DNA from 2 places in the Shewanella sp. P1-14-1 genome. Region 1 is predicted to be linked to the other one. Evidence: riboswitches for the same ligand, from Rfam matches in the RefSeq annotation. Region 1 holds a riboswitch; the other holds the start of a gene.
What was found. Region 1 has a riboswitch for lysine ahead of lysC (lysine-sensitive aspartokinase 3). Riboswitches for the same ligand answer to the same signal wherever they lie in the genome.
Positions count from the first base shown of each region.

Region 2: linked by a shared signal. The riboswitch ahead of AN944_RS18100 (Na+/H+ antiporter NhaC family protein) and the one ahead of lysC (lysine-sensitive aspartokinase 3) in region 1 are both predicted to bind lysine.

Region 1 is NZ_LKTL01000001.1:199,617-207,558, forward strand. Features, by position in the region: gene AN944_RS00755 (succinylglutamate desuccinylase/aspartoacylase family protein) at 1-318, opposite strand, end outside; gene lysC (lysine-sensitive aspartokinase 3) at 372-1,721, opposite strand; lysine riboswitch at 1,865-2,041, opposite strand; gene AN944_RS00765 (DUF3293 domain-containing protein) at 2,493-2,927, opposite strand; gene arcA (two-component system response regulator ArcA) at 3,610-4,326, shown strand; gene AN944_RS21595 (hypothetical protein) at 4,375-4,518, shown strand; gene AN944_RS00775 (S9 family peptidase) at 4,570-6,840, opposite strand; gene AN944_RS00780 (class 1 fructose-bisphosphatase) at 7,075-7,942, shown strand, end outside.
Region 2 is NZ_LKTL01000029.1:8,936-16,877, reverse strand. Features, by position in the region: gene AN944_RS18115 (acyl-CoA dehydrogenase C-terminal domain-containing protein) at 1-492, shown strand, start outside; gene AN944_RS18110 (thymidine kinase) at 584-1,162, opposite strand; gene AN944_RS18105 (M3 family metallopeptidase) at 1,573-3,708, shown strand; gene AN944_RS18100 (Na+/H+ antiporter NhaC family protein) at 3,846-5,402, opposite strand; lysine riboswitch at 5,479-5,699, opposite strand; gene AN944_RS18095 (electron transfer flavoprotein subunit alpha/FixB family protein) at 6,108-7,031, opposite strand; gene AN944_RS18090 (electron transfer flavoprotein subunit beta/FixA family protein) at 7,034-7,783, opposite strand.

The sequences.
Region 1 (7,942 bases):
GTTCACTCCCGTAATAGGATCAAATCGCCCAAGAGTAAACTCACCACTTTTTTGATTAATCCCCAATGGGTTAGCTAAAGGAACACAATGTATATCACCTAAGATTTGATGGCCTTCTAATAGCGTCATCAACTGATGAATTACCGCGTTACCTTGCACTTCTGCGCCATGAACATTAGCTTGAATATAGACAGATGGTGCAGCACTATCACTTCCTTTAAACGTATAAATAGGAGCTGTTAGCGCTTGGCCAGTAGCCAATTCACCTAATTGAACTGTAGATACGTGAGCGTTGGAGGTGCGATTCGCTTCTGTCATATATTCTTTAGCCTCATATGTTCCAAGCATTGTTACTTGGTGAACACTTCCTATTATTCAAATAAATTTTGGTGCAATGAATTGACCACATCTGCCGCTTCAGACTCTGCTACTAATACACATAAGTTATGCGGGCTTGCGCCTTGACAAATCATTCGCACATTGTGCTTTTCTAATACTGAGAAAACACGGCTACAAATCCCTGCTGTTGAGGCAATTTTATTACCAATAATAGCCACTAACGCCAATTTATCTTCAACACGAACTCGACAATGCTGTGATAACTCCTGCAGTAATGATTCACTCAATAGCCCCTGACCGCTAGAGTCTGATCCTGTTTTATCGAGCGTTAATGAAACATTCACTTCTGAAGTGGTAATCAGATCAACTGAGATTTTGTGCTTGGCTAATGTCGCAAATGTTTCAGCAAGGAAGCCTTGTGCATGCAACATTTGCAGGCTGTGCAAATTAAGCAGGGTTTGATCACGTCTTAATGCAACAGCACGGTAAACGGGAGCGTTTTCTACTTGATGTCGAATCCAAGTACCGCCTTGTTCTGGCGCTTTACTTGAACCAACAAACACTTGAATTTGTTGTCGAACGGCAGGAAGAATCGTCGCAGGATGCAATACTTTAGCACCAAATGTTGCCATTTCAGCGGCTTCATTAAAACTGATTTCAGGGATTGGTCTAGCATTGGGAGCAAGACGAGGATCGGTTGTATAAATACCTGCTACATCGGTCCAGATTTCTACCGCATCAGCTTTTAAGCCCTCAGCCAACAGTGCTGCTGAATAATCACTACCACCACGGCCAAGAGTAGTGGTGCGCCCTTGGTCATCAGCGCCAATGAAACCTTGCGTAACAATAACTTCATTGGCTAATAGTGGTGCTAAATGCTCAGCACCTAACGATGCTATTTGCTCTATTTGCGGCTCTGCGCGGCCAAAATGGCTGTCTGTACGTAATACTTGTCTGACATCAAATGCACTTGAAGGAGTGCCCTTTTCACGAATAACAGCAGAAAATAGCAATGAGGAACATTGCTCTCCCATTGAAAGTAGTTCATCAATGATTGCTTTACTGCGATCTAATACAAGCGCATCACTGAGCACTGACATACGGCTAAGTAACTTATCAATACCTGCGGCAACATCTTGGGGACGATCGAGCTGATCAACAATGTCATATTGAATTTGGCCAATTTGCGTCAGTAATGCTAAACGACGCTTGTCATTCACATTAGCTTGCGTAAGCTCCACCAATAAATTAGTTACGCCGCTGGATGCACTAACAACAACGACTCGAGTATGTCTGTTCGCTAAGATAATATCGGCGCAGCGGTTCATTGCAGCGTAATCTGCCACAGAGGTTCCACCGAATTTAGCTACAACTAAGCTCATACTGACACCTCCACGCTTGAAGGCTGACATACAAATACGAATTGACTACTTAGATTAAAAAACATGATTACACTCCGAACTTACTTCGTTCGAAGAGCCTGGTGCAGTGATAACGCACCCTTATAAGAAGGGAAACAGCAATCTTCACCAGAAGCTCTCCACCAATGAATAGGTGACAATCGTTAGGATTCAGCCTAATCGACCGATATGAAATGAAACCAACCATTTGACATACCTCGGCGCTAATCTCCCTCATAAGTGGTTTTAGGAATTGGTTTTCCTCGCACTTACTACCTAGCTAACGCTCCTCTTCTGTTTCTTCCCTCAGGAAGAAATTGAAAAATACCAATAAATAACCACCTAAGTCAATTATGAAATGTAATAAAATTACTAAATAACTGAATACTGAATATACGACATTCATACTCGCTGTCATCACATCAGCTTAGATATTTAAATGGTTTTGATAAAAATAGCTTTATTTACAGATACTAAAGATATGAAAGCAAGCATTAACTTTAACGTAAAATGCTAACAATACAGTACTTAGCTATATTAAATAGACCATAAGGGAAGTTTTAGTTTCAAACTCTGAATAAAGGCATTTTTAGATAGGTCGGCCTTCCATAAGCCATTTCTAGTTCAAATCAATACAGCGCTATTATAAATAACCTTGTCTATAATAAAGTGGGTTTATCAGCTGCCCTAATGCGTTGATATAATAGGTAACTAGCAGTATCAGTTTGACGGAACTGCTTATCAATCAATAAATTACTCATGAAGATCAGGCAACTCATTGACCACCTGAGTGCGAGTCATAAAATCGCCTATCATCACTTCTTTATCAGGTGCATCGCCACAAGCAACTAATGACAAACGGCCTTGATTGACATAATAGATTGCATGCTGTTTAAACTCGCGTCCAAGCTCCAAAGCTTGTTCTTTTTCAATAAAGATAGCCCAGCTTTTTTCCATATGAGATAAATCGGGAGCGGCTCCAATAAGCGAGCGATATGGACGCTTATATTGTTCGATTTTGGTTTGTAATTGGCGGTCGAGCAAACGGTTTTGACAAGGAGTTAAGATACTCCCTAACGGGTTATGAGCAGTGACGATTGCAAAAGGAATATCATTCGCAAGTCTCTGCGTTAGTAAGAATTGTGTCCCTTGATATTTGTGCCAAAGGCACTCAATTGCATTTTCCATTATTTCATTTTCTCTGTTGAACCCAGTTTACAGTAGCAAACCCTTTATTACAGTGACAGCCCATGTGATACAAGTCACAAGAACCATAATTATATTAACCTTTTAAATCAACATCTTACCTAAAAAACCAATTTTGTAACAATTCTAGAGAGTAAATTTGTTAACATTTCATTTGTTAACAAATGCCTAAAACGAGTACAATAATCATCACTAGCTAGATTTTGCTACATAACTATTAACAGTGATACAAGCAGTTACATACTTCAGTAGTTTAATTGCTACTAAATTTTCAAGCTTGTACATTTTGTTCTACATTTTAGATGATATAAATATAGAACAATAATTAGTTTGCCAAGGAACTTTAACGAGCAATCTAATCTCATAGTTTTATGAATCATTGTTTTAATAGATCTTTCGACTGATTGTGAGTCAATTAATACTCAGCATACAATCTAAGTATTGATTTTTTATGATCACATTTATGTCACGTATGTCACTTTAATGATGTATTAAGCTGAATGTATATAATGTAGTTAGTCATGAAGCGTGTTTTGTTCAGGGCAGACATAGATAAACACCTATCGTGAAATTGAAAAATTATCGGCACTTTCATAAATAAGCAGTGCCACCGCCCTAGTGCAACATGACTAGAATCGAATTGTTTTTAATTTAGGTAAATAACATGCAAAACCCACACATTCTTATTGTTGAAGATGAAGCTGTAACCCGTAATACTCTGCGCAGTATTTTTGAAGCAGAAGGGTATGTAGTAACTGAAGCAAACGATGGCGCAGAAATGCACACAGCCATGCAGGATAATAAGATTAATCTTGTTGTTATGGATATCAATCTTCCTGGTAAAAACGGTTTATTGTTAGCTCGTGAACTTCGTGAAATCAACAACATCGGTCTTATTTTCTTGACTGGTCGTGATAACGAAGTTGACAAAATTCTTGGTTTAGAAATTGGCGCTGATGACTACATCACTAAGCCATTTAACCCACGCGAATTAACTATCCGTGCTCGTAACTTATTAACTCGTGTTAATAGCACTGGCGCAGAAGTAGAAGAGAAAGGTTCAGTTGAATTCTACCGTTTCAATGGTTGGAGCTTAGAAATCAACAGTCGTTCTCTAGTTAGCCCACAAGGTGAGTCTTACAAGCTACCACGTAGTGAATTCCGTGCAATGCTTCACTTTGTTGAAAACCCAGGCAAAATCTTAACTCGTGCAGATCTGTTAATGAAAATGACTGGCCGTGAGCTTAAGCCACATGACCGTACTGTTGACGTTACTATCCGTCGTATTCGTAAGCACTTCGAAAGCTTACCTGATACGCCAGAAATCATCGCGACTATCCATGGTGAAGGCTATCGTTTTTGCGGTAACTTAGAAGACTAATCACACATAGTGATACAAAAAAGCCAAGTCAATGACTTGGCTTTTTTTATGACTTTTTATCAGTCACGTTTCTACAATGATCAGCATATGACATCTCGCCAAAGTGCATTTCGCACTTACTTGCTTATCCTTAAACCTAACATCCCTTTAATGGCGACGATTATTGTTGAGCAACTCTATCAAATTCTTTAAACACAATGCCCCCACAATCAAATTGAGGGCAATGAGTACCACTACAGCCATTTACTTCAACTCATTTTCCAAGAAAGCAGCCAATGATTTGTAAAGGTGATTTCTCACTTTCTCACCACGCATTGAATGTTTCGAACCTGGATAATCCATCATCTGAAATAATTTACCTTCGTCCTGCAATGCCTTATAAACACGCGTACTGTTTTCAAACAATACATTGTCATCGGCCATGCCGTGATACATCATCAAACCTGATTGATAATTTTTCACATATGGTAAAACGCTCGCTGCATCATACCCTTTTTTATTTTTTTCTGGGTGACCCATGTAACGTTCTGTGTAATGGGTATCATATAAACGCCAATCCGTTACCGGAGCCCCAGAGATTGCCGCTTTAAAATAATCAGGCGCTTTAAACTGCGCCATAAGCGCCATGTACCCGCCATAACTATGGCCATAAATACCAATATTATCACCGTCAACAAACGGTAAGCTTCTCAGGTAATCAACCCCGACTTTTTGATCCTCAACTTCCGCATCGCCCATATTTTGATAAATTACATACTCAAATTTTGTGCCGCGATGGGCAGAGCCACGATTATCAAGCTGAAATACTGCAAAGCCTTGTTGAAGTAAATACTGAGTAAAGTAATCCGCCTCACTCCAGCTATTAACGACTAATTGCGCATGTGGACCACCATAAACACGTACCACTACCGGATACTTTTTACTGTCATCAAATGGTACAGGCTTAAATAAGCGATACTGTAATGCTTGGCCATCTTCAGCTTTAAGCTCGCCAAACTCAGGCATTTCCCACAAACCAGCAAAGTCATATAGAGGATGGCTTTTAGTGACTTCGTTTTGTTCAACCCAAGCTAATTGTTCACCCGTTTCATCATGTAAACTCACCTGTGGTGGCTGACTTAAGCTACTAAAATAATCTAAGTACACAGGCTTATTATCTGCAAACACTGCTGAATGCATGCCACTACGAGATGATAACTTCTCAATTTTACCACCAGCTAATGGCACTCGGTATAAATGACGCTCAACCACGCTATCTTTTCGACCAGAGAAGTAAACCCAACCTGCTCTTTCATCTACCAGTTCAAGCGCATCCACCACCCAATCACCTTGGGTTAATTGTTGCAGCACTTTGCCGCTTAAATCGAATAAGTAAAGGTGGTTAAAACCATCACGTTCTGATGCCCAAATGAAAGACTTCTGTTGTTTTAAAAAATGTAAATCATCATTTAAATTCACCCAAGCTTCACTGCGTTCGGCAACAATGGTTTTCGTCTTGTTGTTACTGCTTAAATCAGCAATCCGTAAGTCTAGTGATTGTTGGTCGCGACTCTGCCATTGGAATGACAGATGCTTACTATCTGGTAACCATTTCACTCTTGGCAGGTAAATGTCTTTTTCTTTGCCTAAGTCAATCCATGAAACTTGTTGCTCTTTTCCTTCTTTGGCAAGCGTAATAACGCCTAACTCTATTTCAACGTTGGTTTTTCCCGCATATGGGTAACGCTGCTCGGTGAGTTTAATTCCATCAGCATAAATCTCATTACGAGTAACCAGCTCAACGCCTGACTCATCAATGCGAGTAAAGGCAATGGAAGTTTCATCTGGTGACCACCAGTAACCTGTCATGCGCCCCATTTCTTCTTGGGCGACAAATTCAGCCATACCATTTTTTATCGGCCCTTTGCCATCAAAAGTCAGTTGGATGAGTTTTGACGTTTCTAGGGCTAGGACAAAAATATTCTGCTCACGTACAAACGAAACAAAGTTTCCTTTTGGCGATAATCTTGCGTCAGTAACAAAGCCTTCACCCGTATCCAGTTCTACCGTTTTATTGTCTGCTAAAGTGAAGTAATAAAGCTTACCCGCAGCAGGAATAAGCAAAGATTGACTGTTTTCTGCCCAAAAGTACTCCATGATCCCTTGACCATAAATACGTTGGCGTTCGCGGCGAGCCTTTTCTTCATCCGATAATTCGCCTGACGCTAAATCATCAGCATTAAGCAATATGCTACGTTTAGATGTCTTAATATCCATCTGCCATAAATCAAACAAATATTGGTTATCCTCACGGCTCGCAAGATAGGTTACTCGACTGCCATCAGGTGACAGCTTTAACCCTCTTGGGCTTGCTCCTGCTAAGGCAGGTGATGCATGAATACGTTCGATAGTGAGTGGGGTAGAGTTTCCTGTCATTTTCGTCGCCGCTATTGCTTGTGAAGAAACCAGTGCGCCAGCCAATGCTAACAACATTACCGACACAGCTGACCATGTCGCTTTCCATTTATTTGTCATTGTTATTCCTTGCTGTAAACCGAGGCAAATTTCATTATTTGAATTATTTATTTAACCTAATGCCTACTAGAATTCGTTATTTTGCCTGAGTTTATAACAAATCGGTATCCCGTCCTAACTTGCTCAACTTTTTCACGCTGTATTGTGCGTCAATCTGAGGTATTATCGTTGCCAATAAATTAAAACATTAACCACTGGTTACCGACCTTAACCTCTACTGTCTTAGGAACAAGCATGCAAACTTTGACACAAACCCTTACAAAACAAGCAGTACCCGACTCACTTTCACAACTCATTTTGCGCTTAGCTGACTGTTCGAAAGACATCAGCCAAGCGGTTCGCCACGGCGCACTTGCTGGCGTCTTGGGCGCAACAGAGCAAGAAAATGTTCAAGGTGAAACTCAGAAAAAGCTCGACGTTATCACTAATGACATGCTTAAAGATGCGTTAAAAGCCGAAGGAAACGTGCGTGGACTCGCATCAGAAGAAGAAGATTATGTCGTTGAAGTCAATAAACAAGGCGAATTCCTTGTGTGTTTTGATCCCTTAGATGGTTCATCAAACATTGATATCAATTCGCTAGTTGGCACTATTTTTTCAATCTTGCCAGCACAAGATGGCGAATTAACAGAAGCCAGCTTTTTACAAAATGGTCATCAGCAACTTGCTGCAGGTTACGTGCTTTATGGACCATCAACCATGATGGCATTAACCACTGGCCAAGGTACTCAGTTATACACCCTAAATCCTGATACCAATGAGTTTTTACTGACTGATGAAGCGGTTAACATCAGTAAAGACACTGCAGAATTTGCCATCAATATGTCAAACCAGCGCTTTTGGGAAGCACCAATGCAAACTTACATCAGTGAATTATTGCTGGGTAACATTGGTCCTCGAGAAAAGTCATTTAACATGCGCTGGATTGCTGCGATGGTGGGCGATGTTCATCGCGTATTATGTCGTGGCGGTATCTTCATGTACCCAACTGACAATAAGAACCCAGAGAAGCCATACAAGCTACGTTTAATGTATGAAGCAAACCCAATGGCACTATTAGTAGAACAGGCCGGTGGTAAGGCATCTACTGGCTATGGTGATA
Region 2 (7,942 bases), on a different contig from region 1:
CGAATTGCGATGATTTATGAAGGCACAAATGGCGTACAAGCACTCGATCTTGTTGGTCGTAAATTATTATCAGATAAAGGCGCAACACTGACATTATGGTCAGATATGGTTAAAGGCTTTATTGGTGAACATAGTAATAATGACGCGATGAAACCTTACCTAGCAGGGTTAATGGATGCAGCCACGGATTTAGAAAAAGCCACAGGATTTATTGCACAGTCAGCGGCTAAAAATCCCGATATGATTGGTGCAGCCTCAATGCCATATATGCAGTTATTTGGCATTAGTGCCCTTGCATGGATGTGGGCACGAATTGCAGCGACTTCAATTGCCGCCCTTGATGCAGGTACAGATGAGTCTGATTTTTATCAAGCTAAGTTAAATACAGCCGAGTTTTATATGCGATATTGGGGATGCCAAACGCGCAGTTTACGCAAGCAAGTCGAAATGAGCAGCGCGCAAATTGCAACCTTTGATGAAGCTGATTTTTAGTCTGACTCAATACAAGCAATCTATGTGAGCTTTATAAAAAAACAGCGCCTTTAGGCGCTGTTTTTGTGTTTCTGGAAATAACCTTTAATGACTAATCCCAGATGAATTCTCTAAAATGCTTACGACACACTGACTCGTAGCTTTCATTACCACCAATAGCAACCTGCTCACCTTCACGCATAGGTTTACCATTACCATCAAGACGAACGACCATATTGGCTTTGCGACCACAGTGACAAATGGTTTTTAACTCAACCAATTTATCTGCCCAAGCGAGTAGATATTGACTACCGCTGAACAGCTCCCCTTGGAAATCCGTTTTCAGGCCGTAACACAATACTGGGATATCAAGATTATCCACCACATGAGTTAATTGCTTCACTTGTTCTTTACTTAAAAACTGGGACTCATCAATTAAAATGCAGTGTAATTGCTGAGATTCAAGCTCAGCTTCAATCATGGTCGATAAATTATCGTTTGCTCCAAATACTTGAGCATCTGTTTCAATCCCTATTCTAGACGCCACTTTTCCAACACCGTATCTGTCATCAATTGACGCTGTCATAACAAGCGTATTCATGCCACGTTCACGGTAGTTATAAGATGATTGGAGAAGCGAAGTTGATTTGCCGGCATTCATTGCCGAATAATAGAAATAGAGTTGTGCCAAAACAGAAGATCCTTATTGTTATAATCGAGGTTAGTCTACCATTGAATCGATTTAGAGATAAGGCATGTGAGGATTAAATAGCGTGAACTTGCTAGCACTATTCCTTGATGATGAATCCCCTTTACCATCACAGTTAATTTGCTTTCCCTTTTGATGGTTAACTCGCCCTACTCCTTATTCGTTTCTCAAGAGAATATCGCACAAAGCCAAAGCATGGCTGATGAAAAGAATGTATTCCAAACAAGCATCCATTAACATAATTTACATTTTGCAATAAATTAGATCACAGTTTTCAAGCTCACTACCAGCACAACATATACAGGCATCACGAAACGACAAAATCTTCATATACGATTAAGAAACAATTGATAAATTGCATAAACAATTATAATTAAGGAAGTAGAAACACAATGCATAAAACAATTGTCGCTGCCGCGATTGCTGCAACACTCGCATTAAGTGGTTGTAGTCATACTCAAACAGAAAACACCACTCAGGGCGCTCAAGTGCAAACTCAAAATCCATTGATGCAAGCAAGCGTACTCCAGTACCAAGCACCTGACTTTAGTCAGCTTAATAATGAGCATTTTCAGCCAGCGCTTGAACTGGGAATTGAACAGCACCATCAAGAAATTCTCAAAATTGCTGCTAACCCTGCCTCACCGACATTTGAAAATACCATTGTCGCTATGGAAAAGAGCGGTGCATTACTCACTCGCACTTCGAGTATTTTCTATAACTTAACCGGCTCAAACAGCAACCCTGAATTACGTAAAGTACAAGGCATTATGGCGCCGAAGATGGCGGCACATTCAGACAATATTAATTTAAATCCGCAGTTATTCAGCCGTATTCAAGCAATTTATGATACTCGCAATAACAGCTCGTTAACTGCAGAAGAAGTTCGTTTAGTAGAGGTTTATCATCAGCGATTTGTGCTCGCTGGCGCCAAGCTAACTGAAGCGGAAAAACAAAAGATTCGTGAATTAAATGAAGAGCAATCAACACTCACCAATGAGTTTGCACAACGACTGTTAAGACTCAGCAAGGAAATTGCAGTAAAAGTAGACGATGAAGCCCAACTGGCAGGTTTATCACAATCCGCTATTGCAGCAGCAAAAGCAGATGCTGAAGCGGCAGGACTTAAAGGCCAATATCTACTCAATATCACCAATACCACACGCCAACCGGTTTTAGCTCAATTAGATAACCGTGAGCTGCGTCAGCAAGTTTGGGAAGCGTCAGCAAACCGTGGCTTAACGGGTGACAACGAAACCGCTTCATTAGTCGCTCGTTTAGCGCAGCTTCGTGCTAAAAAAGCCAAACTACTTGGCTTTGACACTTGGTCTGATTACCGTTTAGCCCCGCAGATGGCTAAAACGCCCGAAGCGGTTTACGACATGTTTGGCTCAATGGTGCCATCTGTGGTGGAAAACACTCAAAAAGAAGCCGCTGATATACAAGCCATGATAGATAAAACTAGCGGTAACTTTACCCTAGCACCATGGGACTGGGCATATTACGCAGAGTTAGTCCGTAAGGAAAAATATGACCTCGACTCAGCGTCTATTAAACCTTACTTTGAGTTCAATCGTGTTTTAGAAGATGGCGTATTCTTTACCCTAGAAGCATTGTACGGTGTTACATTAAAGCCACGTCCAGACTTACCGGTTTATCACCCAGACGTAAAAGCTTACGAGATGTTTGATGAAGATGGCAGTAGCATGGCTATATTCTATGCAGACTACTTTGCTCGTGAAGGTAAACGTGGTGGTGCGTGGATGAGCTCGTTTGTCGGTCAATCTGAGTTATTAAATCAAAAACCTGTCGTCGTAAATGTCATGAACATTAAAAAGGCGCCAGAAGGCCAGCCAACCTTTGTGAGCTACGATGAAGCGACGACCATGTTCCATGAAATGGGCCACGGTACTCACGGTATGTTCTCTAAAGTGAAATACCCATCTTTAGCAGGTACTGCTGTATCTCGTGATTTCGTTGAATTCCCTTCAACTTTTGAAGAGGACTGGGCTGCGCACCCTAAAGTACTTGCAAACTACGCTAAACACTACGATACAGGCAAACCTATTCCAGACGATTTACTGCAAAAGCTATTAGCTTCTCGAAGCTTTAACCAAGGCTTCGACACCTTAGAATACATGTCAGCTGCGCTGCTTGATCTAGAGTGGCATGCACTGGATGCTGACGCGCCGCTGCAAAATGTTGAAAGCTTTGAAGCTGCTGCGCTTAAAAAACATGGTGTCGACTTACCAGCAGTACCACCTCGTTACCGCTCAACTTACTTTGCTCATGCCTTCCCTGGGGGATATTCAGCTAGCTACTATGCATACATGTGGAGTGAAATTCTTGCTGCTGATGCCTTTGCTTATGTGCAAACTCAAGGTGGGCTGAATCGAGAAATCGGTATGAAGTTTAGAAAAACTATCCGTGAAGTCGGCAATAGTGTGCCGCCAATGGAAGCCTATCAAAACTTTAGAGGCCAAGCCCCTACCACTGACGGCTTGCTTGAGCGCCGTGGCTTAAAGTAACTTAGCTCTGGTTAACGAGCAAAAAAATGCCACTCAATTGAGTGGCATTTTTATTGTTAGATTTTAGCCTAAACTGGGATCTGACTTTAACAAGTCGAGCTCATATTAAGTCACAAACTAAATCCAAGTGCTTAGGACTACTTAGTGGCTATTTTTAGTCCTAAGATTGCTAATACGAACAATACAGAACACGTAATAAAGCCCATCGCAACAGAACCAGAGAAACCAAGCACGGTATAACCCACAATACTGATAACCGCTACGATTATCGCGTAAGGCAATTGTGTCATAACGTGGTCAAGATGGTGACAGCTCGCTCCTGTCGAAGACAAGATAGTGGTATCAGAAATCGGTGAACAATGGTCTCCAAATACCGCACCAGAAAGCACAGCGGCAAGCATTGGTAACATCATAGTGCTATCACTGCCCATCGCCATATCGGCAGCGATTGGTAACATAATACCAAATGTCCCCCAGCTAGTGCCGGTTGAAAATGCGGTTAAACCAGCTAATAAAAATAGCACTGCAGGCAGTAATGCAAATGGAATATTACCCGTTGCCAAGCTCGCCATGTATTTACCCGTTTCAAGCTCGCCAATCACTGACGCAATTGTCCAAGCAAATAACAAGATATAAATAGCTGGCAACATTGACTTAGCGCCAACTTTGATTCCAGTAAACATCATGCTGGTGCTAATTTTTTGCTGCATGGTTAATGCAATCGTCACCACTAGACCCACTAATGAGCCGTAAAATAATGATTCGCTGACTTCAGTGTTTTCAAATGCGCCTAAAACACTAAATGGTAAACCTTCACCCGCCAGCGCATCAGCACCGGTTGAAACCATAAAGTAAATAGTTGCCGCCACAAGCACAAAAATCGGCAGGAATAACCCCATGATTTTACCTGTATCAGCTTCTGGTAAATCAGCGGTCGCGCCTGGAGGTAACCCTTTGCTTTCGTCAAAGAGTTCGCCTTTTTGCGCATTACGCTCATGTTGGCGCATTGGGCCAATGTCTAAACCAAAGATAGCAACACACAATAAAAGTAATAGCGCAAAAATGGCATAAAAGTTCATCGGCACCATTTGTAAAAACACGCTTAAATGGCCTGTATCAGCAAAACCATGTGCCGTTAAGATACCGCCAATTAGGGCAATAATGTATGCCCCCCAGCTTGAGACTGGAGAGATAACACAAACTGGCGCAGCTGTTGAATCTAACAAGTAGGCCAGTTTTGCACGTGAAATATGGTAGCGATCAGTAATAGGACGTGCGATTGAGCCAACCACGATACTGTTGAAGTAATCGTCGATAAATACCACACAACCTAAGAACATGGTCATGAGTTTGGCGTCACGTTTATTGCGAATACGTTGGTGTGCCCAATCAGCAAACGCACGTGCTGAACCACTCACGGTAATTAAAGCGGTGATCATCCCCAGCACTACCAAGAAGCCAATAATTTGTAAATTCCAGGCATTGAGTGCGCCGTCATCCCACACTAAACTGGTGACAGTACTCACTAAGTGGCTTGCAGCTCCAGTAAAAGAGAAATCAGTCAGCAATATCACGCCAGCAATAATACCTAAACCTAATGAAAGAAGTACTTTGCGTGTAACTACTGCTAATACAATTGCCACAACAGGAGGCAAAAGAGAGAGTGCCGAATCGGCATAACTTGTTATCATCATTTATATATTTTCTTCGTTGAGTACGAATGGAGGATAACTGATAAGGCAAGACATCGCATAAAGCGAAGACAAGAATCTTTTCAGTAGCACTCCACAGTAATATCGATATCAACATCGATATCCATTGTTTTATCCTCACGGATAAAAATTACTATGACAGTGCAGCCCCTTTCGGAAACTGCCCCAGCAAATGGTATTGATCGTACCGATTCACTTCGGCACCAAATCCTTTCAAATTAAGTTATTGGTATCAACCAACTTAACCATACTGATATTTGATGCGCCTCTACTTATGTATACGACAGTTTAAATGCTTTATAAAAGCTCACTGCCGCGACACAAGACCATACAAACATAAGCACGAGGTTAATTACCAGATAAAACTAGCTTATCTTGTGAGAAATAACATCACAATCAAAAAACAACACAACACGATATCGACACCGTAACGAATTGTTAGCAAGCGAAGAATTATCCATCAATTAACGACAGTGAGATTAATATGCTTAAAAAATCTGATTATTGAATTAATTCAGATGTATTTATATCGTTCAATAGGTTTAGCAATGATAAAGCTGAAAAACAATGTCATTTAATGCGCACTGACACTAAAACAAACTATCGAATAATCACGCCATAAACTGCGACCCAAAAAAAAGGTTTTTGCCTAAAAGACAAAAACCTTTTTCTACAATCAGTTTATAATTACAAAGATTGAGTTAACTCAGGAATCGCATCAAATAAGTCTGCTTCAAGTCCATAATCAGCCACTTGGAAAATTGGCGCTTCAGGATCTTTATTGATAGCCACAATCACTTTAGAGTCTTTCATACCCGCTAAATGTTGAATAGCGCCAGATATACCGACAGCGATATACAGATCAGGAGCAACAATTTTACCTGTTTGACCGACTTGTAAATCGTTAGGAACATAGCCAGCATCAACAGCGGCACGTGAAGCGCCAACGGCAGCGGTTAGCTTGTCAGCTAATGCTTCTAGAATAGCAAAGTTCTCACCGCTACCCATGCCACGACCACCAGAAACAATCACTCCAGCGCTGCCTAATTCAGGGCGCTCAGATTCTGTGAGAGTTTGCGAAACAAAAACAGTCTTAGCTTCTGCAACAAAATCAATGTTAACCGCTTCAGCACTGCCATCGTTGCCTGCAGCATCAAATGCACTGGTACGAACCGTCATCACTTTTTTGTCATCTAAGCTTTGTACTGTCGCCAATGCAGAACCTGCATAAATAGGACGTACAAATGTGTCAGCACTCACCACATCTACGACTTCAGAAATTTGCGCAACATCTAATAATGCTGCCACACAAGGAAGTGTATCTTTACCTACACTGCTTGCTGCAGCTAGCACGTAATCGTAATCACTGGCGACATTAACAATTAACTTAGAAAGGTTTTCAGCCATTTGCGCTTCATAAGCAGCATTGTCAGCGACAAGGACTTTACTCACACCCGATAGTGCTTGTGCAGATGCAACCACAGCACCAACATGACTACCAGCAACAAGCACATGGACATCGCCGCCAATTGCGGTTGCTGCACTAACGACTTTGGCCGTGTCTAATTTTAAACTTGCGTTATCGTGTTCTGCTAATACTAAAATAGCCATAATTAGATCACCTTCGCTTCATTTTTTAACTTTTCAACAAGTTCAGCCACCGAACTCACCATGACACCTGCTTGACGTTCTGCAGGTGGCGTCACTTTAATCACATTTTGATGTGCTTTAAGGCTTACACCCAAGTCATCAATAGATAAGGTTTCAAGTGGTTTACGCTTTGCTTTCATAATATTAGGTAATGAAGCATAGCGAGGCTCATTTAAGCGTAAGTCCGCAGTCACCACCGCTGGTAACGGCATTTTTAATGTTTGTAACCCACCATCAACTTCACGAGTCACTTCAGCACTGTCAGCAGTTAATGTTAATTCAGAAGCAAATGTTGCTTGTGGCATATCAGTTAAAGCAGCAAGCATTTGGCCTGTCTGGTTATTGTCGCCATCAATTGATTGCTTACCAAAAATAATCACATCAGCTTGTTCTTTTTCTTGAACCGCTTTTAAAATTTTAGCAATTGATAACGGCACTAAATCTTCATCAGTCGTCACATGAATGGCACGGTCAGCACCCAAAGCCATTGAAGTACGTAACTGCTCTTGTACTGATTTGGCACCAATACTCACCACTACAACTTCTGTGACACTTCCCGCTTCTTTTAGTCTAACGGCTTCTTCTACCGCGATTTCACAAAATGGGTTCAAGGCCATTTTCAAATTAGCAGTATCAACATCTGTGTTATCAGCTTTTACTCTGACTTTCACATTGGCATCGACTACGCGCTTTACAGGCACCAATACTTTCATGGGATTTCCTTCTACACCTTCAATGTATGTGGATGGCACATTGGCTTCAGCCAATGCAATATGGCATAACTTTACGTCCTGTTAACGTTAACGTCAACCAAAGTCAAACACTTGTTTATATAATTTTTAGTTAAGAGACTGCTGATAAATAACTTATAT